Regions from separate parts of the Brevundimonas vesicularis genome, predicted to be linked through region 2. Evidence: predicted binding sites of a transcription regulator. Region 2 holds the regulator's gene; each other region holds the start of a gene.
What was found. Region 2 encodes LexA, which represses DNA repair genes until DNA is damaged. Its sites were predicted from a motif close to ATGTTCNCNANNTGTTCT; they were not measured.

Region 1 (7,929 bases), 1.4 Mb from region 2:
AGCGCGGGTCAGTGAAGCGCGCCGCCGCCCTCAGCGCGGCGATGGCGACGCTGCTGATCGCGGGTTGCGCGGGCGCGCCTAGGTCGGCGCTTACGATCCCGACCGATGGCTTTCTAAGCGATCAGGCAATCATCGAACTGGCGGACGCCGCGCCGCCGCCTCCCGCCCAGGGGGGCGCGACGGACCTAGCGGACAAGGCGGCCTCGGCGCGGTTTGTGGCGCTGGAAGACGGCGATCGATGGCTGTTGGCGACCGCCCATGCCGAGTTGCGTCCGCCCCTGGCCCTGCAACATTTCGACTGCGCTTTGGGCGTGCGGCTGGGATCGGCCGAGACGCCTGCGCTGGACCGGGTGATGGCGCGGATCTTCCATGACGCGAACAGTGCGGCCGAACGCGTCAAGGCGCGCCACGCGCGGCTGCGGCCGGTCGGCGACGACCCCAGTCGCCGCGCCTGCCAGACCCTCACGCCGGCAGCGAGACGCAGCGCCTCCTATCCGTCCGGCAGCGCAGCGGTCGCGGCGGCCTATGGCGAGGCCTTTGCGGCGCTGCAGCCGGACCGGGCCGAGGCCGTGCGCCGGATCGGCCACGAGATCGGGGTCAGCCGCCTAGTCTGCGCCATGCATTATCCGACCGATGTCGCGGTCGGCGAACGGATCGGGCGGGACGTCGCGGCCCGCGCCATCGCCAGCCCGTCCTTCCAGGCGGACATGACGGCGGCGAGGGCCGAGCTCGCGGCCGCGCGTCGCAGCAGCCTGACCAATCCCGGCTGCGCGGCTGAGCGCGCGGCCTTGGCGATCCCCTTGCCCTGATATGACGGCGGCGCTGGCTCTCGCCCTGCTGACCCTCCAGGCCCCGGCCGACCGGCCGTGCACGCCGCAAGAGGTGGCGGCGCTGACGGCGCCGTCGACGCAGCCGTATCGCCTGACGTGCCAAGCCGAACTGTCAGGCGTCGATATCCGTCGCCGCGTGCTGATCGAGGGCGCGGAAAGCTCAGGGGCTTCACTGGATTGCGGGGGCGGGACGATCCGCGCGCCGGGCCCGGCGACGACCGCCGCCCCGACCATCGCGGTCTGGTCTCGCCGCGAGGGCGATCAGTGGTCGCGGCCGGTCGATGTGACGATCCGAAACTGCACCGTCGTCGGCAATGTGCGGATCTGGGGCATGGGAGCGGGCGGATCGATGCGCGACCTGCTGGCCTCGTCACGCACGGCCGGACACACGCAAGCGGCCCAATCCGCGGCGCCAATCCGCGTCACCTTGGATCGGGTTCGGTTCGAGGGCGTGGGGACCATTCCTCTCTATGTCGGGCCGGGGGTGACGCGCACCACCGTGACGCGGTCCCGCTTTGTGGGCCGTTCGACCTCGACCGCCGTCTATCTGGACGCCGAGAGCGCAGGGGCGCTGATCCAGGACAACGATTTCGATATCCGCACCGGGCGCGAGCAGATCGCGGTGGACGGGTCGGGCGCCAACCGCATCGTCGGCAACCGGCTGGCGCTGGACGGACAGGGCGGGGTGTTTCTGTACCGCAACTGCGGCGAGGACGGCGTGATCCGCCACCAGACGCCGTCCTATAATCAGATTACGGACAATCTGTTCAGCGGCGCGGGCTGGCTGAGGCCACGCGCGGTTGTGATCGGGTCGCGCGAGGGCGGACGACGCTATTGCGGCGACGACCGCGGCTGGCCGTTCGGCTCCAGCGCGGACGACGGCGACGGGGCCACGGGCAATCTGACGGCTCGGAACATCGTGCGGCGCTGATCGGACGCCTTGCGCAGAGCGGTGGTTCGGGGCTGATTGCGGGACAGAGCGATCGGGGGATTGGATATGCGGTGGGTGTTGTTTCTGGCGTCCCTTGTGGCGGCCCTCGGCTTGGCGGTGCTGACCGCGCAGACGCCTAAACCCCTGCCCGCCTCGACGCCTGCGGTCCAGTTCTCGGCTGCGCGCGCCATGATGGACGTGAACCGGATCGCACGAGCGCCGCATCCCGTCGGCTCTGCTGAACATCGGCAGGTTCAGACCTATCTCGGCCAAAGGCTGACGGCGCTGGGGCTTCAGCCCAGTCTCCAGGCCGGGGCCCTGTCGCCCGCCGCCGTCGCGCGGCTCGAGCGTGAGGGTGGAAATGCGGGCGGCGTTCAGGCCGTCAATATCGTCGGTGTCCTGCCGGGACGGAATCCGGCCCTGCCTGCCGTCGCCATCATGGCGCATTACGACACCTCGCCGACCTCGCCCGGCGCCGCCGACGACACCTCCGGCGTGGCCGCCATTCTGGAGGCCGTGCGCGCGATAAAGGCGCGGGGCGGGGCCGAGCGGACGCTGCTGGTCCTGTTCACCGACGCCGAGGAGCTGAATCTGGACGGGGCGCGGGCCTTCTTCAGCGAACATCCGCTGCGCGACGACATCGGCGCGGTGATCAATCTGGAGGCGCGGGGCGGCGGCGGGCGCGCCATGATGTTCGAGACCGGACCCGGCAACGCCCAGACCATCGCCCGCTATGCTCAGGCAACCCAGAGGGCGACGGGCGGGCCGTCCAGCAACGCCCTGGCCATCTTCGTCTATCGGCTGATGCCCAATGGCACGGACTTCACCGTGGCGGCGGATCGGAGGCTGGCGGGGATCAATCTGGCCTTCATCGGCCGCCCGGCGCAATACCATTCACCGTCCTCGACGCCGCAGGCGCTGGATCAGGGCAGCGTGCAGCATATCGGCTCCCAGGCGCTCGAGATGGTCGATGATCTGCTGCGGGCGCCGACCCTGCCGCAGGCGACGCAGAACGCGGTTTATGCGGATGTGTTCGGCCTGTTCGTCGTGCAGCATTCCCCGGCGATCGGCTGGCTGCTGCTGACCGTGGGAGTCCTGGCGACGGCCTTCGCCGCCTGGGGCGCGCGCCATGTCACGGGCTTGCGGGCGACGTCGGTCGTGCGGGGTGCGGCGGATGGTCTGTGGTTGTTGGCGAGCGCGGTGGTGGTGGGACAGGCGGTGCGCGTCCTGGCCGGGCCGATCGGTCGTCGCGTGGATTCGGCCGACCTCTATTACACCTTGCTGCGTCGCCTGCCGGTTCTGGAAATCGCCGTGGCCTTGGCCATGCTGGCCCTGGTTCTGATGCTGACCGCAGGGCGACGCCTGCTGGGCCGATGGGGCGCGGCCGGGGTTGTCCTGGCGGCCTTCGCGATTGCAGCGGCGCTGGGCGGTTTCAGCCTGCCGGTCCTGGGGGCGACGGTGATCGCTCTGGCGCTCAGCCTGGGGCGGCCGAAACCGCAGGACGCAGACGCCGTCTGGGGCGGCTGGCTGGGGCTGATCGTCCTGGTCCTGATCCTGGGCGGCGGGGTGCAGGCGGCGGCGCCGGAAGCCGCCTTCCTGCTGCTGTGGCCCGGTCTGATCGCCGCCCTGGCGGCCGCGTCGACGGCGGTGATCGGCGCCCGCTTCGGCTCGTGGGCGTCCTTCGCACCCGCCGTCGTCGCCACAGCCCTGGTCGGCGGGTGGTTGCTGGTTCAGGGGCACGGCGTCTTCCTGGGCGTCGGCATGGACATGCCTGGCGCGGTGGGGCCGATCGCCCTGATGATCGCGATGCTGGTCCGCCCGCTGGCGCCTCGATCGGGGCGGGCCTTGCCGATCTTCGCCGCCGCCAGCCTAGCGCTGGCTGTTGTGGTCGCCGTGGGGGCCAGGTTGGTCGCTTGATCCGGATGCGTTTCGCAGTCGTCCGAGCGATGAAACCCGGCTAAGCATACCGCTGCTTTTATCGGGGCCTCGGCGCGCTTGCACCATCTTCACGTCAATCCGTTCACCGTCCTGTCGCTGGCGATAGCGACCCTGGGCGCGTGGACGGCTCTGGATCTGTTCAATCGAACCCGCGATCAGATCGGTGCGACGCGGTTGCGTTGGCTGGGCGTCGCCGCCTTGGCCTTGGGCGTCAGCATCTGGTCGATGCATTTCATCGCCATGCTGGGGTTCGAGGCCGAAGTCTTCTATGATCCCGGCCTGACGCTGGTCTCCTTCCTGCTGGCGACGACCGGCACATCCGCGGCCTTCCTGACGGCGGGGACGGCGCAGGCCAGCCCCTTGCGACTGGCGCCGGCGGCCCTGCTGATGGGCGGGTCCATCGTCGCCATGCACTACGTCGGGATGGCGGCGATGCGGACGAACGCCGTCTTGAGTTACCAGCCCGTGCTGGTCGCCCTCTCGGTGCTGGTTGCGGTCGCCGCCGCCTATGCCGCCCTGATTGCGGCCCGCCAGGAGCGGAGCCTGGCCTGGCGCGCGGTCGCCGCCGTGATCCTGGGTCTGGCCATCGTGTCCATGCACCATGTCGGCATGGCGGCCCTGATCCTGACCCCCATCGCCGACGCCGGGCCGGTGGAGGGCGGGGCGTCGCCGGTGGTCTTGGCGGTCGCGGTGACGACCGGGGCGGTGACGTTGCTGTTTCTCGCGCTGGGGGCCTCGATCGTGGATCAGCGCGCCAATGTCCTGGCGGCCGTGGACGCGGGCGGCGTCGGCTTCTGGGAAGCGACCCTGCCGATGAAGACGACGATGATGTCAGGCCGCGCGCGCGAAATCCTGTCCATCGACGCGGACAGCCGTCTCGGAGCCACCGAGATCGGCGATCGTCTGTCGCCCGAGGATCTGCCGCTGCATCGTCAGGCGCTGGAGCGCGCCTTGGCGGGCGAGGGCGAATATGATCAGGAATGGCGTCTGCCGGCCTCTGGCCGATGGATCCATCTGAGGGGACGCCTGATCCGCAGTCGTTCGGGCCGGCCGATCAAGATGTCGGGCGTCATCACCGACATCACCGATCGCCGTGAGGCCTTCGCCGCCTTGGCCGACAGCGAACGCTTGCAGCGACTGCTGATCAACGAACTGAATCACCGGGTGAAGAACACCCTGGCCACGGTGCAGTCCATCGCCCACCAGACGGCGCGGCGCACGCCGGATGTCGCCACCTTCACCGCCCTGTTCGAGGCGCGGCTGGTGGCCCTGTCCAACACGCAGAACCTGCTGACGGCCGCGAACTGGGAGCATGTCGATCTGCGCGCCATGCTGGCTCAGGAACTGGGCCCCTATGCCGAGGAACAGGTTCGCCTGACCGGTCCGGCCGTCGATCTGAACGCGCAACAGACGTTGGGGATGGGGATGGTCTTTCACGAACTGGCGGTGAACGCCGCCAAATACGGCGCCCTGTCGAACGCCTCGGGCTGCGTGCGGATCGACTGGTCGCTTGCTGACGGCCATCTGCTGCTGGATTGGGTGGAAAGCGGCGGGCCGGCGGTGTCACCGCCTCAGCGCAAGGGCTTCGGTTCGGTGCTGATCGACTCGACGATCAACCGCTCGCTGCACGGCTCGGCGGTCATGACTTACGACCCCGATGGCGCCAGCTTCAGCCTGCGCCTTCCGCTCTAGCCTGCGTCAAAAACGGTCGCAGGTTTTGGTTGTTCTCGTTTTGATCGATGAGAACATCTTGTGAACTGGAACAAACCATGCACATAGTCGGCCTCACGAAACGGGGGCGGGTCCAGGCGGGTCTCTCCCAAGCTGAATGACGGGAATCATGGCAAGGGAGACGAAGGCAATGGCTTCACAGGCGGCACTCAAATTGGTGGGCAAGGACGACGGCGACAAGCAACGCGCCCTGGAGGCGGCGATCGCGCAGATCGATCGCGCCTTCGGCAAGGGTTCGGTGATGAAACTGGGCAAGGCGGGCGTGGTCGCCGAGATCGACAGCGTCTCGACCGGCTCGCTCGGCCTAGACATGGCGCTGGGCATCGGCGGTCTCCCGGTCGGGCGGGTTATCGAGGTGTTCGGCCCAGAATCCTCGGGCAAGACGACCCTGGCTCTGCACACCGTCGCGGAAGTGCAGAAGAAGGGCGGGGTCGCCGCCTTCGTCGACGCCGAACATGCGCTGGACCCGGTCTACGCCCAGAAGCTGGGCGTCAATCTGGATGATCTTCTGGTGTCGCAGCCGGACACTGGCGAGCAGGCGCTGGAGATCGTGGATACGCTGGTTCGGTCGGGCGCCGTGGACATTGTGGTCGTCGACTCCGTCGCGGCCCTGACGCCGCGCGCCGAGATCGAGGGCGAGATGGGCGACAGCCTTCCCGGCCTTCAGGCGCGCCTGATGAGCCAGGCGCTGCGCAAGCTGACGGCCTCGATCTCCAAGTCGAAATGCATCGTGCTGTTCATCAACCAGATCCGCCACAAGATCGGTGTCATGTACGGCTCGCCCGAGACGACGACGGGCGGCAATGCGCTGAAGTTCTACGCCTCGGTGCGTCTGGACATCCGCCGCACCGGCGCGATCAAGAACCGCGACGAGGTGGTCGGCAACACCACCCGGGTCAAGGTGGTCAAGAACAAGGTCGCCCCGCCATTCCGCGAGGTCATCTTCGACATCATGTACGGCGAGGGCATCTCCAAACTGGGCGAGGTCATCGACCTGGGCGTCAAGGCCGGCATCATCGAGAAGTCGGGCAGCTGGTTCAGCTATGACTCCACCCGGATCGGTCAGGGCCGTGAGAATGTGCGCGAGTTCCTGAAACAGAACCCCGACATCGCCGCCTCGATCGAAAAGGCTGTGCGCGCCTCGACCAACAAGATCGCCGACGAACTGCTGGGCACGCCCGAGCCGGACGAAGGCCAGGACCTGGAAGGCTGACGCCAGCCTCCGAGGCTGGGCGGACTGTCAAAGTTTGTCCCGGTCTCGGTCCGGTCTTTTCACCGCTACTCCGTCGCCCCTAGCGACCCGCCACCGACCCCGCGAAGGGCGGCGGAGCGACCCGCTCGACCTCGTGTCGGGCGGGTCTTTTTTAAGCTTTCGTCATTCCGGGCGGAGGGCCGCCTGGCCCGAAGACCCGGAACCCAGCGGCGCCGAAGGCGAAATCTATCCGCCGCACGACGTCGAGCAGCGAGTCCGCGACAGGTTCGCGCTTTCGCGCGCCGCTGGGTTCCGGGTCTTCGCTACTCTTCGCCCGGAATGACGAAATGGGTGGGGCGCCCCAAACGAAAACGGGCGACCCGAAGGCCGCCCGTTCCGTCTTCTGTTGATGTTCGCGACCGATCAGGCGGCGGCCTTCTCCGGGGCGAACTTGCCGTAGAAGGTCTCGTTCTTCGCCGCCATGTCGCGGAGCAAGCCGGGCACCTTGAAGCGGTCGCCGTAGGTCGCGGCCAGGCGGTCTGCGGTTTCGACGAACTTGGCCAGGCCGATGCCGTCGATCATGCTGATCGGACCGCCGGTCCAGGGCGCGAAGCCCCAGCCCAGGATGGCGCCCAGGTCCGCTTCGCGCGGATCGTCGATGACGCCCTCTTCCCAGCAGCGGGCCACTTCGACGGCCTGGCGATACAGCAGGCGCGTCTTCAGCTCGTCGATCTGAGCGAAGGCGGTCGGTTCTTCCGGCTGGTCGATGCCCTTGGTGGTGGGGGCCAGTTCACCCAGACCTTTCCAGATCGTCTTGGGCTTCTGATCGTAATCGTAGAAGCCCTTGCCGTTCTTACGACCGAAACGCCCGCCCTCGACCATCTTGGCGACGATGTCGGCGCCTTCCGACGGGACGTATTTGTCGCCCAGATCCAGCGCCGTCTGTTTGGCGATCTTGTAGGACAGGTCCAGGGCGACGTCGTCGTGCATCTCCAGAGGGCCGCGCGGCATGCCGGTCATGCGACCGACATTGTCGATCAGGGCGGGGCCGTAGCCCTCTTCCAGCATCGCCATGCCCTCCATGAGGAAGGTGGAGAAGCAGCGCGAGGTGTAGAAGCCGCGGCTGTCGTTGACGACGATCGGCGTCTTCTTGATCTTCAGCACATAGTCCAGAGCCTTGGCGATGGCGGCTTGCCCCGTCTTTTCGCCCAGGATGATCTCGACCAGCATCATCTTGTCGACGGGCGAGAAGAAGTGGATGCCGATGAAGTCCTCGGGCCGCACCGAGGCCTCGGCCAGGCCGGTGA
Region 2 (7,929 bases):
GCCAAGGTCACGGCGGTTCAACCCGCTGCGCCCGCCACGCTGGACAGCGCTCGTGAGGAGCTGATCCAGGAACTGCGCGCCGAGGACGTGAAGACCCAGACCTACGCCAAGGTCGAGAAGTACGAAGCCGCTCGCACGGCCGGTAAGAACCTGGCTGACGCGGCGCGTGAGGCCGGCGGTCGCGTCGTCGATCTGCCGCCCTTCACCAAGGACGGCAAGCTGCCGAACGGTCAGGCGCTGAACGCTCCGCCGCAAATCTTCGAGACGGCCTGGAGCCTGACCAAGGGCGGCGAAAGTGACGTCATCGACGCCGGTCAGGGTCAGTATTTCGCCGTGCGCGTCAACGACATCCGCCCGTCGGCCCTGCCGACCCTGGCAGAGGTGCGTGAGCCCCTGGCCGCCCAATGGATCCAGCGTGAGACCATGCGTCGCCTGTCGGCCAAGGCTGAAGAACTGACGACCCGCGTGCGAAACGGCGAGGACATCGCCGCGGTCGCCCGTTCGGTCAATGCGCCGCTGACCGTGCGCACCGGCGTCATCCGCAATCAGCAAACCCAGGAATCCCTGGGTCAGGGCGTGCTTCAAGGCCTGTTCGGCCAATCCAAGGGCCAGGCCTTCTCGCAGCCGGCGTCGCAGACCGCCTATGTGGTCGGCCGCGTCGACAACGTCCGCGCCGCCAATCCGGCCGTGGCCGGTCCGCTGGCCGAGCAGGTCCGCCCGCGCCTGACCCAGGAGTTGGTGCAGGCGATGGTCGAATCGTCGGTCTCGGCGGGCGCTCAGCGCTCCAAGGCCAAGCACGACCCGGCCCAGGCGCTGTCGGCCCTGGGTCTGTCCGGTGGCGCAACGCCCGCCGCACCGGCGCAATGACCGACGACGCTTCGCGCGACATCACGCTCGACGCCTTCGCGGCCGGCCTTTCGGCTGGTCGGCCGCAGGTCCTGGTTCGCCGGATTATCGACGACCTGGAAACCCCGGTCTCGGCCTATCTGAAGCTGGGGCGCGATCGGCCGTACGCCTGTCTACTGGAGTCGGTCGAGGGCGGTGCCGTCAAGGGACGCTATTCCATCCTGACGCTGGATCCCGATGTGGTCTGGCGTTGTCGCTCCAACGCGGCGGAACTGTCGCGCGGCTCAGCCATAGGCGAAGGTCGGTTTACAGCCGAACACCTGCCAGCGCTGCAATCCCTGCGCGCGCTGATCGCGGCGTCGAAGTTCGATCTGCCGGAGGGATTGCCGCCGATGGCCGCTGGCCTCTTCGGCGTCTTCGGCTATGACATGGTGCGACTGCTGGAGCCGCTGGGCGCGCCAAACCGTGACCCGCTCGACTTGCCCGACGCCGTGCTGACACGGCCGTCGCTGGTGGCCATCTTCGATTCGGTCCGTCACGAGATCGTTCTGGTCTCGGCCGCCTATCCCGACGCCGGCATCTCCCCGCAAGAAGCGTTCGACGCCGCGACGGCGCGGCTGGATGCGTTCGAGACGGCCTTGCGCGAACCCCTGCCCGTTCGCGCCGCTCCGCAGCAAACGCCGCCTCCCGTCTTCACCTCGTCGGTGGACGAGCCGGCCTTCGGCGAGATGGTCGCCAGGGCCAAGGACTACATCGGCGCCGGCGACATTTTCCAGGTCGTGCTCAGCCACCGCTTTTCGGCCCCGTGGACCGACGATCCGTTCGCCTTCTATCGCTCGCTGCGTCGCCAGAATCCGTCGCCCTATCTGTTCTATCTAAACTTCGAAGGTTTCCAACTCGCCGGCTCCAGCCCCGAGATCCTAGTTCGGCTCAAGGACGGCGAAGTGACGATCCGGCCGCTGGCCGGCACGCGCATGCGCGGTGCGACGCCAGAAGCGGACAAGGCGCTGGAAGTCGAACTGCTCGCTGATCCAAAAGAGCTTGCCGAGCACCTGATGCTGCTGGACCTGGGCCGCAACGATGTGGGGCGAGTCGCGGCGCCCGGCACGGTCGAGGTCACCGAGAGCTTCGTCGTCGAGCGCTACAGCCAGGTCATGCACATCGTCTCCAACGTGCGGGGCAAGGCCGACCCCATGCTGGATGCGGTTGACACGCTTCTGGCTGCCCTGCCCGCCGGCACCCTGTCGGGCGCGCCCAAGGTGCGCGCGATGGAGATCATCGACGAACTGGAAAGCGAAAAGCGCGGCGTCGGTTACGGCGGCGGCGTCGGCTACATTTCGGCCGGCGGCGAGGCGGACATCTGCATCACCCTGCGCACCGCCCTTTTCGCTGACGCTCGGATCTTCGTTCAGGCCGGGGCCGGCGTCGTCGCCGACAGCGATCCTGCGGCCGAATATGCCGAGACCCAGCACAAGGCGCGGGCGCCGATGCGAGCGGCGGAAGACGCCTGGCGCTTCAGGACCGGCAATCGCTAGCGCGAAATCGTCATCGCCGGGTCGTTGAACTGCACGCCGGGGCCGATGATGACGACGCCCGCCATCAGAACCGCTGCGGTGGCCGCGAGCGCGGCTGCGCCAAGCGCGGCGACGGGGTTGGGCCGGGTTTCGACCACGACCAGCTTCGCCTTTGCGGCGGCGATCTTGGCGGCGATGTCTTTTTCAGCGGCGAGTTTCACCGGCCCAGTCCTAGTCCCGTCGAGTTAAAATGCGCTTTAAGGCCGCGCCCGCTTGGCGCGGACGCGCGTCACGCCTAGAAGCCAAGCCATGATCCTCGTCGTCGATAACTACGACAGCTTCACCTACAATCTCGTCCACTACCTCGCGGAGTTGGGCGCGCCGACGCATGTGGTGCGCAACGACGACCTGACGGTGGACGAGGCGTGGGCGCTGAACCCCGCCGCCGTTCTGCTGTCGCCCGGCCCTTGCGCGCCGGATCAGGCGGGCATCTGCCTGCCGTTGATCACGACAGTGCCAGCGTCGATGCCGATCCTAGGCGTATGTCTGGGTCATCAGGCCATCGGCCAGGCGTTCGGCGGCGACGTCATTCGCGCCAAGACCCTGATGCACGGCAAAACCTCGCCGATCCTGCATGAGGGTCAGAGCGTCTTCGCCGGCCTGCCCTCGCCTTTCACCGCCACACGCTATCACTCGCTGGCGGTCAAGCGCGAAACCCTGCCCGACTGTCTGGAGGTCACCGCCTGGACCGCCGACGGCGAGATCATGGGTCTGCAGCATCGCAGCCGACCGATCCACGGCGTGCAGTTCCACCCGGAATCAATCGCCACCGAACACGGTCACGACATGCTGGCCAACTTCCTCGAGATCGCCGGCGTAAAGCGCCTCGCGGCCGCCTGACCATGGGCGACGGTTTCAAGCCGATCCTCGCCCGACTGGTCGAGGGCCATCCCCTGACGTCCCAGCAGGCGCACGACTTCTTCGCCGCCTGCCTGCGCGGCGAGCCGACCCCGTCGCAAGTCGCCGCCGCCGTCACCGCCATGCGGATGCGCGGCGAGACCGTGGACGAGATCGCCGCCTTCGCGGGCGCCATGCGTGAAGCCGCCCTGACGCTGGACCATCCCTATGAGGTGATCGACACCTGCGGCACCGGGGGCGACGGTCAGCACACCTACAATATCTCGACCGCCGCCGCCTTGGTTCTGGCCGGCGCCGGTCTGAAGGTCGCTAAACATGGCAATCGGGCGATGTCATCGAAATCAGGCTCTTCCGACGTCTTGTCGATCCTGGGCGTGAACCTGATGGCGTCGCAGGCGCAGCAGAAAAAGGCGCTGGACGAGGCCGGCATCTGCTTCCTGTTCGCGCCTGCCTATCACGGGGCGATGCGTCATGTCGGGCCGGTGCGGGCCGAGATCGGTTTTCGCACCGTCTTCAACCTGTTGGGACCGCTTTCGAACCCGGCGTCTGCAAGGCGACAGGTCATGGGCGTCTATGATCCGCGCCTGCTGGAGCCGCTGGCTGAGGTGCTGGGCCGGCTTGGCGCCAACCGGGCCTGGACCGTTCATGGCCAAGGCCTGGACGAACTGGCGACTTCTGGCCCCACGAACGTCGCCGAATGGAAGGATGGCGCGGTTCGTCGCTTCCAGGTCACGCCCGAGGACGCCGGCCTGCCGCGGGCCTCTGTCGCAGACATTCGCGGCGGCGACGCCGAGGAGAACGCCGTCGCCCTGCGCGCGCTTCTGGCCGGCGCGGCTGGCCCTTACCGCGACATCGTGCTGCTGAACGCCGCCGCCGCCCTCGTGGTGTCCGATCGCGCGGCCGATCTGGCCGAGGGCGCCGCGCTCGCCGCTGCCGCAATCGACGACGGTCGAGCCGCCGAGGCGCTGGATCGCCTGGCCCGCATCACCTCCACGCCGCTGGAAAGCGAAGAGCCCGCATGACCGACTTTCTGGACCGTATCGCCGCCTACAAACGCGAGGACGTCGCCGCCCGCAAGGCTGCGACCTCGCAGGACGCGATCGAAGCCCTGGCCCGCGCCGCATCGACCCCGCGCGGCTTTCGCGCCGCGTTGGAGCGGGTCGGAAAGGAAACCGGTCGTCCCGCCCTGATCGCCGAGATCAAGAAGGCCAGCCCATCCAAGGGGCTCATCCGGCCCGATTTCGATCCGCCGGCCCTGGCCCAAGCCTATGAGGCCGGCGGCGCGGCCTGTCTCTCGGTGCTGACCGATGGCCCCAGCTTCCAGGGCGACGACGCCTATCTGGGACAGGCCCGCGAGGCTGTCGCCCTGCCCTGCCTGCGCAAGGATTTCCTGGTCGATCCCTGGCAGGTCGCCGAAAGCCGCGCCTTGAGCGCCGACTGCATCCTGATCATCCTCGCCATGATCGACGACAACCTGGCGGCTGAACTGCTGTCGGAAGCCGAACGCTTTGGCATGGACGCGCTCATCGAGACCCACGACGAGGACGAAATGGCGCGCGCCTGTGCGCTTGGCGGCGATCTTGTCGGGGTCAATAACCGCTCGCTGCGCACGTTCGAGGTCGATCTGGAAACCACGGAGCGGCTGTCCATGCTGAGCCCCGTTCGGGCCCTGCTGGTCGCGGAGAGCGGCATCTTTACGCCCGACGACGTGGCGCGGGTTTCGGCGGCGCACGCCCAGGCGATTCTGGTCGGCGAGAGCCTGATGCGGCAGGCCGATGTCGAGGCGGCCACCCGTCAGTTGCTGGCCGTTTGAGCCGAGACGCGGCGGCAAGCCTCGCCGTTAAGTTGACATTAGCAAGGAACACTTACAGAACATCGACAAATGTTCACGGCCCGTTCCGATTCGTCGGCGGGCGCATGAGGGCCTGGCGATGCTCACGCGCAAACAGCACGAACTGCTGATGTTCATCCACGAACGCATCCAGGAGACCGGCGTCTCCCCTTCGTTCGACGAGATGAAGGAGGCGCTCGATCTGGCCTCCAAGTCCGGCATTCACCGGCTGATCACGGCGCTGGAGGAACGCGGCTTCATCCGCCGTCTCGCTCACCGCGCCCGCGCGTTGGAAGTGACGAAACTACCCGAACAGGCGACGGCCGGCGCGCCGCGCGGTCGCACCGGGTTCAAGCCCGACGTCATCGAAGGCGGCGGCGGTGTCCGACCTGCGGCCCCGATGGCGGCCAACGACACCCGCGAACTGCCGCTGATGGGCAAGATCGCCGCCGGCACGCCGATCGACGCGATCGAGCATGAAACCGCCCGCTATCCGGTTCCGGAGTCCATGCTGGGCTCTGGCGAGCACTACCTCCTAGAGATCGAAGGCGACTCCATGATCGAGGCCGGCATCCTGAACGGTGACATGGTGGTGATCAAATCGACCGACAACGCCGCCTCCGGCGAGATCGTGGTGGCGCTGGTCGAGGGCGAGCAGGCGACGCTGAAACGCCTTCGCAAGAAGGGCGCCTCGATCGCGCTGGAGCCCGCCAACCGCAACTACGAAACAAAGATCTACGGCTCGGATCAGGTCGCGGTTCAGGGCAAGCTGGTCGGACTCATGCGCCGGTATCACTGACCTCCGGATCGGACTGACGCGTCCAGGGGCGGTCGCCGCGAACGTCGGCCGTCCACACCGCGCGCCATCGATTTGGCTTGCCCGAACGGACACGCCACAACTCCACGGCTCCGCCCCGCGCAAAGTCCACGCCGTCCAGGACAAGGCGATCCTGACAGACGCTTGGAATTGAGGTGACGACAGCGCGGACGCTGACGACGGGCGCTGCGCGGCATAAGGCCTCCATCTGATCTGAGCTCGGCGACTTTCGCCCCCACCAGATGGCAACGGGCCCGGCCTCATCGGTGTCCGGCCGACAGGAGAAGCGCTCGCAAACCCAGCCCGTCTCTGATCGATCCGCCATGGTCAGCCCTCGTCGTCGCGACCACAGATCCACGGCAAACTCGCGCACGCCAGGCCGCACGACGACCGCTGCCTGATCACGGTGAAAGGCGGCGTTGGTTCCGCCATCGCCAAGCCAGAGGTCCGGCGTCGGTTCACGCGGCCAGATCAGGACGGCGGCTGCAAAGGGCAGTCCCAACCAGCGCAGGCGGCCTTGCCACAAACAGACGAACAACACGCCCAGGAACGCGACCGGCAGGACATAGTTCGGCGCGCTGGCGACCGTTCTGACCGCGCCTGGCAATCCCGCCGTCCAGGCGCCGATCGCCAGCATCAGATCCACGCCCCATCCTGCGACCGCCAGCAACGGTCCCCCCAGCCCCAAGGGTTCCAGCGCTGCGCCCAAGGCCAGCGCCGGCATCAGGATGAAGTCCGCCACGGGCGACGTGCCGAGATTGGCCAGCAGTCCGTACATGGCGGTGCGGTTGAAATGCTGCATGGCGAACGGTCCCGTCGCCAGTCCCGCGACGATGCTGGCCGCAACAGCCGCCGTCAACCAACCGCCCAGCCGCTGCACCGCCAGGATCGGCCACGGCGCGGATATTTCGCGGGGGCGCTTCGGCCAGGCCTCGACCAGGGCGACCAAGGCCGCCGTCGCCGCGAACGACATTTGGAAACCCGGCGTGACGATGGCTTCAGGCTGTATGGCCAGAACGATGAAGGCCGCCACAGCCAGGCCATGCATCGTGACCGCCTGTCGATCCAGCAGGATGGCCAGAAACGCGATGGAGGCGGTGATGGCGGCCCGCTCTGCCGGCGGGGGCGCGCCCGACACCACCAGATAGACCCCGACCCCCGTGAGGCCCGCCAAGGCCGCGACCTTCTTGCCGTGAACCCGCAGGGCCAACCACGGCCAGGCCGCCACGCCCAGCCGCACCGCAAAGAAGACGAAACCGCCGACGGTGGCCATATGCAGCCCTGATACCGACAGGATGTGCGCCAGGCCGGAATCGCGCATCACATCCATGTCCTCCTGACTGATCCAGGTTTCATGACTGGTGGTCATGGCGGCGGCGATCCCGCCGGTCCGCTCGCCGAGCCTTGCCACGATCCGCTCGGCCAGTGCGAAGCGGGCGCCGTTGACCGCCATTTCAAGTCGAAGTCGCCACGGCGGCGGGGCAAGCTCGGCCCCACGCGTTTCGCCCAAGGCAAACGCCACGCCGCCCATGCCCTGAAAGAAGGCGTTGCGGCCGAAGTCGTAGGCGCCGGGGCTGGCCGGCGCAGGCGGCGGGTTCAGAATGGCGAACAGGCGGATCGCTTCGCCGGGTCGCGGCGGCTCGCCCCGCACCGTCGCTCGCAAGCGCACCGGCGTCTGGTCTGGCGTCAGTCCGCGGATCCAGGCCGGCGCAATCACGACCCGCGCGCCTCGCTGCCCCGTGCTGTCGACATCGACAACCCAGGCTTCGATCACGGTCGGTTCGCCGAGGGCGGGCGCGATCGGCGCGGCGACGGCTTGGGTGCGCACCTTGGCCGCCGCCAGCCCGCCTGACGCGCAGGCGACCATCAACAGCAGCCAGGTCAGACGTCGCGACCCGCCGCGCCGGCGCGCCACGCCCCACAGCCCAAAGGCCAAGGCGGCGCCCAGCAACAGTGGCCACAAGACCGGCTCGGCTCGCAGAGCGAAATAGACGCCTCCGCCC
Region 3 (7,929 bases), 160 kb from region 2:
CTGCTGATCCTGCCCGACGGCACGAGCCTTCTTGTCGATATGAGCGGCAAGACCGTGGAACGGCCGCCGTTCTCGCTGCCGACACGGCCGGACAGTTCTCGCCCTCCAGGTGAATGGGTGGCGCGTTATGTGCGGCGCGTCCTGCCGCAGTCTGCGCAAGGCATCGACTATGCATTGATCAGCCACTTCCACGGCGACCACATGGGCGCGATCGTTGAGAATTCCCCCTGGGCGGCCAATGGCACCTATCGGCTGAGTGGCATCACGGAAGTCGCGGAGCATCTGCCGATCGCAAAGGTGATCGACCGCGCTTGGCCCGACTACGACTATCCGAGGCCGATTTCGGACCGCACGATGACCAACTACCGCACCTTCCTGGCGTGGCAGGCCGAACACAATCATCTTCAAGTGGAGCGATTCCAGCCCGGGCGCGCTAATCAACTGATCCTGGTGCACGACGCCGACGCCTATCCCCAATTCCAGATCCGGAACCTATACGCAAACGGGGTGCTCTGGACCGGACAGGGCGAGGCAACACGCGCTTTGTTCCCTGCCTTTGAGACCTGGCCTGAAGACGACCAGCCGGACGAGAACAAATTCAGCATCGCGTTTCGCGTCAGCTACGGTCCGTTCGACTATTTCACTGGCGGCGACCTGTCTTCGATCAATGAGGAGACAGCGGTCACCCCGCCTGCCTGGGGGGATGTGGAGCCCTTGGTCGGCCAGGCTACTGGGCCGGTCGACGCCATGAAGGCGAACCATCATGGCAGCTGGGATTCCAACAGTATTCCATTTCTGGCGGCGCTTCGTCCCCGGGTGATCGTCATCGGGTCTCGGGCCGACGGGCATCCGTCGGTGAACACCTGGAAACGAATGACCTCGGAACGGGTCTGGCCAGGACAACGCGACATCTTCGTCACCAATGTCTCGCAGGCGACCGCCACAACGACCTACGGCGTAGCGGAGACGGCAAAGAGCACTCAGGGCCACGTGGTTATCCGCGTCACTGAAGGCGGCGACAGCTTTCGCGTCTTCGTGCTGGACGACGCCACTGAAGATATGACGGTGAAGGCCGTTTTTGGTCCCTATCAGAGCTGGTGATCAAGCGGCTCGGTCATTCCCGCCAAATGACGCCAGGTCGGAGGCAGGTCCCGCCATTCTCCAAGCCAGCTTGGCGCGAACCGGTCGGCTTGATCAGGTTAGCGCCGCTTCCATCACCGGATCGCGCCCTCTTGCGATCGCCTGGGCCGGGCGCGGGATGGTGATGTCCGGCTGAACGCCTGTATCCGGCTGGGGTTGTTGCGGGAATGTACCGATCAGCGGCAGGTCGACTTCAAGGCCGGTGGCAGGTAGCCGCAGGAAGTAGAAGGCGCCGCCGTTTATGCCGCGCCGATTGCCGCCTGTGGTCTCGCCCACGGCTTCGCGTTGCTTGTCGTTGAGGTTCGACCACGCTCGGATCAAACAAGCTGTTCCAGGAGGTTCGCCACGACGTTCGCCCAAAAGCTCGGCGACATCGCACGTCAACGCGTCCGCAGCGAGCATCAGTTTCGATGAAGCGATACGATTTGACCCGGTTTCATACTTTTGGATCTGCTGAACGCTGACGCCAATCGCTGCCCCCAGCCGACGCTGCGTCATACCCACAGCTTCACGGCGGTCGCCGATAGCCTTGCCTATCGCGACGTCCAGTCGTTTTCATAATCGCTCATAAGCCGGAGTAACGGCCCGAGGCCGCGTCAGCGCAAGAACTGTGTCGCAGAGCTGGCGGGCCGCAACCTCCTGTGACCACGGTCACCTTCAATCCGCTCACCGAAAATCCCGGGTCTTCGGACGGATCGTGTCGAGATGGAGATCGGGAATGTAGATGTCCCGGACCTTGATTGCGCGAGGGGGCGCGTCGCGCGCATCCGGCGACCCGCCGCGATGGAATTCGTCGCCGCGCCCGTGGGGCAGGGGAAAGGCCTCGCCCCGGTCGCCGACTGAGGCGAGCAGGGCCGATGCGTCGTGAAGTCGGGTCGCGACGATGTGGACGACGTCGCCCTCCCGCTGAACCTTGCCGTCGACGACCAGCATGGAGGCCGACAGGACGATGCGGCGCTGCTGTTCGTAGAGGCTGGGCCAGATGACCAGATTGGCCACGCCGGTCTCGTCCTCGATGGTGATGAACATGACCCCCTTGGCGCTGCCGGGCTTCTGTCGCACCAGGACGAGGCCCGCGACGCGCGTCAGCCGGCCGTCGCGCATGGCCGTCCCATCCGCGCAGGTCATGACGTGCCGGGCCTGCAGATCGTCGCGCAGGAAGGTCAGCGGATGGTCGCGCAGGGTCAGGCGGACAGGCTGTAGTCCTCGACCACCTCCCGTCCGGGCGTCATCGGTTTCAGGCCCGGATCGGGCTCCAGGATTTCCGGTTTGTGGTCGTGGGCGTCGGCGGTGGCGAACAGGGGGAGGGGGTCGTCCCGTAGCCCCTTGATGGCCCACAGCGCGTCGCGGCGGTCCAGGTGCAGATCCGGCCTGAAGGCATCCGCCTCCGCCAGGCGGACAAGGCTGGCGACCTGGACGCCGGCACGCCGCCACAGGTCGTCGACGGAGCGGAAGGCGCCGTCCGTTCGCGCCGCCAGGATGCGGGCGGCGTCGCCATTCACCAGGCCGCGCACCATGCGAAGGCCGAGGCGGACGGCAAAGCGTCCGTCCTTGCCTGCCGGCTCCAGGGTGCAGTCCCAGCGGCTGGCGTTGATGCAGACGGGCCGGATCTCAACGCCATGCCGCTGGGCGTCCCGGACGATCTGCGGCGGCGCATAGAAGCCCATGGGCTGGGCATTCAGCAGCGCGGCGCAGAAGACATCCGGGTGATGGCATTTGAGCCAGGAGGAGGCATAGGCGATCAGGGCGAAGGAGGCCGCATGGCTTTCCGGAAAGCCGTAGGAGCCAAACCCTTCGAGCTGGCTGAAGGTCTTCTCGGCGAAAGCGGCGTCATAGCCGCGCTCAACCATGCCGCTGATCAGCTTGTCCTTGAAGTGGCTGACCCCGCCGGTGAACTTGAACGTCGCCATGGCCCGGCGGAGCTGGTCGGCCTCCGAAGCGGTGAAGCCGGCGCATTCGATCGCGACCCGCATGGCCTGTTCCTGGAACAGGGGCACGCCCCAGGTCTTGCCCAGCACCTTCTCCAGCTCGGGCTTGGGATAGACGACATCCTCCTTGCCCTCTCTGCGGCGCAGATAGGGATCGACCATATCGCCCTGGATCGGGCCGGGGCGGACGATGGCGACCTCAATGACCAGATCGTAGAATGTGCGGGGCTTGATGCGCGGGAGCATGGCCATCTGGGCCCGGCTCTCGATCTGAAAAACCCCGAGCGTGTCGGCCTTGCGGATCATCGCATAGGTCCTGGGGTCCTCGGCCGGGATAGTGGCGAGGTCGAGCGCGATCCCCTTATTCTCGGCCAGCAGGTCGAAGCCGCGCTTCATGCAGCTGAGCATGCCGAAGGGCCAGCACATCGACCTTCATGAACTTGAGGATGTCGATGTCGTCCTTGTCCCATTCAATGACCTGGCGATCCTTCATCGCCGCCGGCTCGATCGGGACCAGGTCGTCCAGACGGTCGTGGGTCAGGACGAAGCCCCCGGGGTGTTGGCTGAGATGGCGCGGGGCGCCGATCAGCTGGCGCGACAGCTCCAGCGCCAGGCGAAGCCGCCGGTCCTCCAGATTGAGGTTGAGGTCCGCGACATGCTTGTCCTCGACGCCCTCGCTGGAATAGCTCCAGACCTGGGACGACAGGGTCTTAATCAGGTCCTCGCTGAGCCCCAGCGCGTTGCCGACGTCGCGCAGGGCGCCGCGCGCGCGATAGCGGGTGACGACGGCGCAGAGGGCCGCATGGTTGCGGCCGTAGGTCTCGAAGATCCACTGCATGACGACCTCGCGCCGCTCGTGCTCGAAATCGACATCGATGTCCGGGGGCTCGCGGCGCTCCTGGCTGACGAAGCGCTCGAACAGCAGATCATTGCGGCCCGGGTCGATCGAGGTGATGCCCAGCACGTAACAGACGGCGGAATTGGCGGCCGAACCACGACCCTGACACAGGATGTCCCGGCTGCGGGCGAAGCGAACGATCGAATGGACCGTCAGGAAATAGGGGGCGTAGTCGAGCTGGCCGATCAGATCGAGTTCGTGCCGAAGCGTCTTGCGCACGCTGTCCGGCAACCCTATCCGGATAGCGATCGGCGGCCCCGGCCCAGGTCAGCTGTTCCAGCGTCTGCTGCGGCGTCATGCCCGGGGTCGAGACCTCGTCGGGATATTGATAGGCCAGTTCATCGAGGGAGAAGCGGCACCGGTCGGCGATCTCGACCGAGCGGGCCAGGGCCTCGGGATAGGCCTTGAACAGGCGGTGCATCTCGTGGGGCGGCTTCAGATAGCAATCTGCATGGCGCTCGCGCCGAAAGCCTAGCTCGTCGATCGTGCAGCCGTGCCTCACGCATGTGACCACGTCCTGGAACAGGCGTTGGTCCGGGTGGTGAAAGAGGACGTCGTTGGTCACGACGGTCGGCACGCCCGCCTGGACGGCGAGATTCGACAGGTCGTGCAGCCGCAGCGCATCTCCTGGGCGTCGCCGCAGCGTTAGGGCGAGATAGGCGCCCGCAGGAAAGGTCGCCTTCAGCCGTCGCAGATTGGCGGCGCAAGCCTCGTCCGCCTCGTCCGGGACCAGGATGGCGATCAGGCCCTCCGACCAGTCTTTCAGGTCCGACCAGTCGAGGTGGCATTTGGCCTTGCCGGCGCGTCGCTTGCCCAGGGAGAGCAGGCGCGTCAGTCGGGAATAGGCGGGCCGGTCGGTCGGATAGACGAGCACGCCTGTCCCATCGATCAGATCAAGCCGGCAGCCGACGATCAGCCGCACGCCGGAGGCCTTGGCCGCCTCATGGGCGCGCACGATCCCCGCTAGCGAGTTGCGATCGACGATGGCCAGGGCGTCCAGCCCGCACAGGCGGGCCTGTTCGAACAGCAGCTCGCAACTGCTGGCGCCGCGCAGGAAGGAGAAGTGCGAAGTGGCTTGAAGCTCGACGTAAGACATAGGGATTGAGCGGCTGTTCGACCTCCCCGACAGCACTCCGGCGAGCCGAATGGCAAGCGTCGCCGTGGACAAAGGTTTTCTTTTTGTTCTGGTCTTGATATGCATGGCGGATGTCTGGCGTCGCCACCCGCAAGATCGTCCATGTGGACATGGACGCCTTCTTCGCCTCGGTCGAACAGCGAGATGATCCCGCCTTGCGAGGGCGGCCCGTGGCGATCGGTCATGCGGCGGCGCGCGGCGTGGTCGCGGCCGCCAGCTACGAGGCGCGGCGGTTCGGGGTGCGATCGGCCATGCCCTCGACAACAGCCCAGCGGAAGTGTCCGGACCTCGTCTTCGTCCCGCCGCGCTTCGAGGTCTATCGCGCCGTGTCGGCGCAGATCCATGCGATCTTTGCGGACTACACCGACCTGATCGAACCCCTGTCGCTGGACGAGGCCTATCTCTATGTGACTTCAGATCGGCGCGGCCTGGGGACCGCCTCGGCGACGGTGGAGGAAATCCGGCGGCGTATCCTCGAGGAGACCGGCCTGACGGCTTCGGCAGGCGTTTCGTACAACAAATTCCTGGCCAAGCTGGCGTCGGACCAGAACAAGCCGAACGGCCAGTTCGTTGTGGCGCCAGGGCGCGGCGAGGCCTTCGTCGAGGATTTGCCGGTCCAGCGCTTCCACGGTGTGGGGCCGGTGACGGCCGCCAAGATGGAAGGGCTGGGGATCCGCACCGGCGCAGACTTGCGGCGTCAATCCCTGGCCTTTCTTCAGCATCATTTCGGCAAGTCCGGGCCCTGGTACCACGCCATCGCCCGCGGGCGGGACGACCGAGCGGTCAATCCGGACCGGACTCGCAAATCGAGCGGGTCGGAGACGACCTTCGCCTCCGACCTGACCGATCCGGACGCGATCGAAGCCGGTGTGGCAGCCATGGCTGACGATGTCTGGGCCTGGTGCGAGAAGACCGGAAGTCGGGGACGGACGGTCACCGTCAAGGTCAAATGGGCGGACTTCCAGCAATCGACGCGAAGCCGGTCCCAGTCCGAGCCCGTGGCCTCCCGCCAGGCCCTGCACGAGCTCAGTCGGGTGCTGGTCCGGTCCCTCTACCCGCCAAGCCGGGGCGTGCGCCTGGTCGGGGTAAGCCTGTCCAATCTGCAGACGACCGGCGCTGCGGCGAACCAATTGGTCCTGTCGTGACCGAACTATCGCAGATCGACCTGTTCGGCGATGCACCCGCGCGCACGCCCGTGGTGGCGGGCTTTGACTATTGGGCGGACGTCCTGTCGGCGCCCGAACAGGCCGCGCTAGCCGCCGCGCTCCAGACTCTGGCGTTCAAACCCTATGAACATCTGGGCTACCTGGGTCATCGCCGGATCGCCGCCTTCGACCGCGGGGGCGATGGCGCGGGGTGGCCGGCGTTTTTCTCGACCTTGATGGCGCGCTTGGCGGGTCGCCTCGATCTGGACGGCGCGGCCTTTGTCCAGGTTCTGATCAATGAATATGCGCCGGGCGCCGGCATCGGCTGGCATCGCGACCGCCCCGTCTACAGCGAGATCCTGGGCCTGTCCCTCCTCGCGCCCTGCGTCATGCGGCTGCGCCGTCGTCAGGGGGCGGGCTTTCTGCGCCGAAATGCGCCGCTGGCGTGCGGCTCGGCCTATCGGTTGTCGGGGGAGGCGCGCGCGGACTGGGAGCATTCGATCACGCCGATGACGGCCTTGCGCTATTCCATCACCTTCCGGACCCTGGCCGCCTGACGTTCAATGGCGCGGCCGGCTGGCATGGAAGGATCCGGATCGGCTTAGTCCGCGAGGTCGATCCAGGCCGGCGCATGGTCGCTGGCGCCCTCGACGCCGCGGACCGCGCGATCGACCCCGGCATCGGTCAGGCGTTCGGCTGCAAGCCCGTTGAGCAGCAGGTGGTCGATCCGCAGACCGGCGTCGCGCGACCAGGCCTCCCGGAAATAGGACCAGAAGGTCCAGGGCGGGGGATCGTGCGGGAAGCGCTCGCGCAGGGCGTCGGTCCAGCCCTGGTCGAGCAGGCTCTGGAAGGCGGCGCGGCTCTCGGGTCGGAGCAGGGCGTCGGTCTTCCAAGAGCGCGTATTGTAGATGTCGGCGTCGGTCGGGACGACATTGTAGTCGCCGCAGAGAACGACCGGCGCCTCGGTCGAATAAAGCGACGCCGCGTGAGCGGTGAGCCGTCGGGCCCAGGCCAGCTTATAATCGAACTTGGGCCCGGGCCTGGGATTGCCGTTGGGCAGATAGAGGCAGCCGATCAGCACGCCGTTCACCGCCGCCTCGATATAACGGGCCTGGCGGTCGTCGGCGTCGCCATGCAGCCGGCGTCGGGTCACGACCGGCGCGCCGATCCGACTGAGGATGGCGACGCCGTTCCAGCGCGGTTCGCCGACCCAGACCGCGCTATAGCCGGCCGCCTCGAGCTCGGCGGCCGGGAACTGCGTGTCGGCCGCCTTCAGTTCCTGCAGGCAGACCACGTCCGGCTGGGCCCGTTTCAGCCAGCCGAGTAGGTTGGGCAGGCGACGATTGACGCCGTTGATGTTGAAGGTGGCGATCCGCATCCCGTCATCGCGTCCGCAGGGCCGCCAGGGCGGATCGCACATGGGGGGCGAGGGCGTCGGCCATCTTGCCCACGCCGGCGGCGTTGGGATGGATCCGGTCCGGCAAGACATAGGCTGGGTGCAACGCGACACCGTCCATCAGGAACGGCATCAGGGGCACGTTCGCTGCGCGAGCGACCTCGGTGTAGACGGCATCGAAGGCCCAGGCGTAGGCGCCGAACCAGGGCGGCGCGCGCATCCCGATCAGCAGAACGGGGATCTCTCGCCTCCGGAGTCTGTCGATGATCGACAGCAGATTGTCCCTG

Region 1: recA (recombinase RecA) is a predicted target of LexA. The motif match lies at 5,442-5,459, and genes of this name have one in related genera.
Region 3: dinB (DNA polymerase IV) is a predicted target of LexA. The motif match lies at 5,135-5,152, and genes of this name have one in related genera.

What each region holds. Positions count from the first base shown of each region.
Region 1 is NZ_CP114278.1:611,482-619,410, forward strand. It holds gene O2K97_RS02945 (hypothetical protein) at 1-15, shown strand, start outside; gene O2K97_RS02950 (PA-phosphatase) at 12-809, shown strand; gene O2K97_RS02955 (right-handed parallel beta-helix repeat-containing protein) at 811-1,761, shown strand; gene O2K97_RS02960 (M20/M25/M40 family metallo-hydrolase) at 1,828-3,678, shown strand; gene O2K97_RS02965 (MHYT domain-containing protein) at 3,757-5,391, shown strand; gene recA (recombinase RecA) at 5,561-6,643, shown strand; gene O2K97_RS02975 (3-hydroxyacyl-CoA dehydrogenase NAD-binding domain-containing protein) at 7,046-7,929, opposite strand, start outside.
Region 2 is NZ_CP114278.1:2,002,362-2,010,290, forward strand. It holds gene O2K97_RS09980 (peptidylprolyl isomerase) at 1-867, shown strand, start outside; gene trpE (anthranilate synthase component I) at 864-2,381, shown strand; gene O2K97_RS09990 (hypothetical protein) at 2,378-2,581, opposite strand; gene O2K97_RS09995 (anthranilate synthase component II) at 2,670-3,260, shown strand; gene trpD (anthranilate phosphoribosyltransferase) at 3,263-4,300, shown strand; gene trpC (indole-3-glycerol phosphate synthase TrpC) at 4,297-5,091, shown strand; gene lexA (transcriptional repressor LexA) at 5,210-5,908, shown strand; gene O2K97_RS10015 (ComEC/Rec2 family competence protein) at 5,889-7,929, opposite strand, start outside.
Region 3 is NZ_CP114278.1:1,843,510-1,851,438, forward strand. It holds gene O2K97_RS09125 (ComEC/Rec2 family competence protein) at 1-1,101, shown strand, start outside; partial or broken gene O2K97_RS15725 (peptidase S41) at 1,195-1,416, opposite strand; partial or broken gene O2K97_RS15730 (helix-turn-helix domain-containing protein) at 1,558-1,638, opposite strand; partial or broken gene O2K97_RS09135 (error-prone DNA polymerase) at 1,919-5,062, opposite strand; gene dinB (DNA polymerase IV) at 5,173-6,246, shown strand; gene O2K97_RS09145 (alpha-ketoglutarate-dependent dioxygenase AlkB) at 6,243-6,803, shown strand; gene O2K97_RS09150 (exodeoxyribonuclease III) at 6,848-7,624, opposite strand; gene O2K97_RS09155 (arylesterase) at 7,629-7,929, opposite strand, start outside.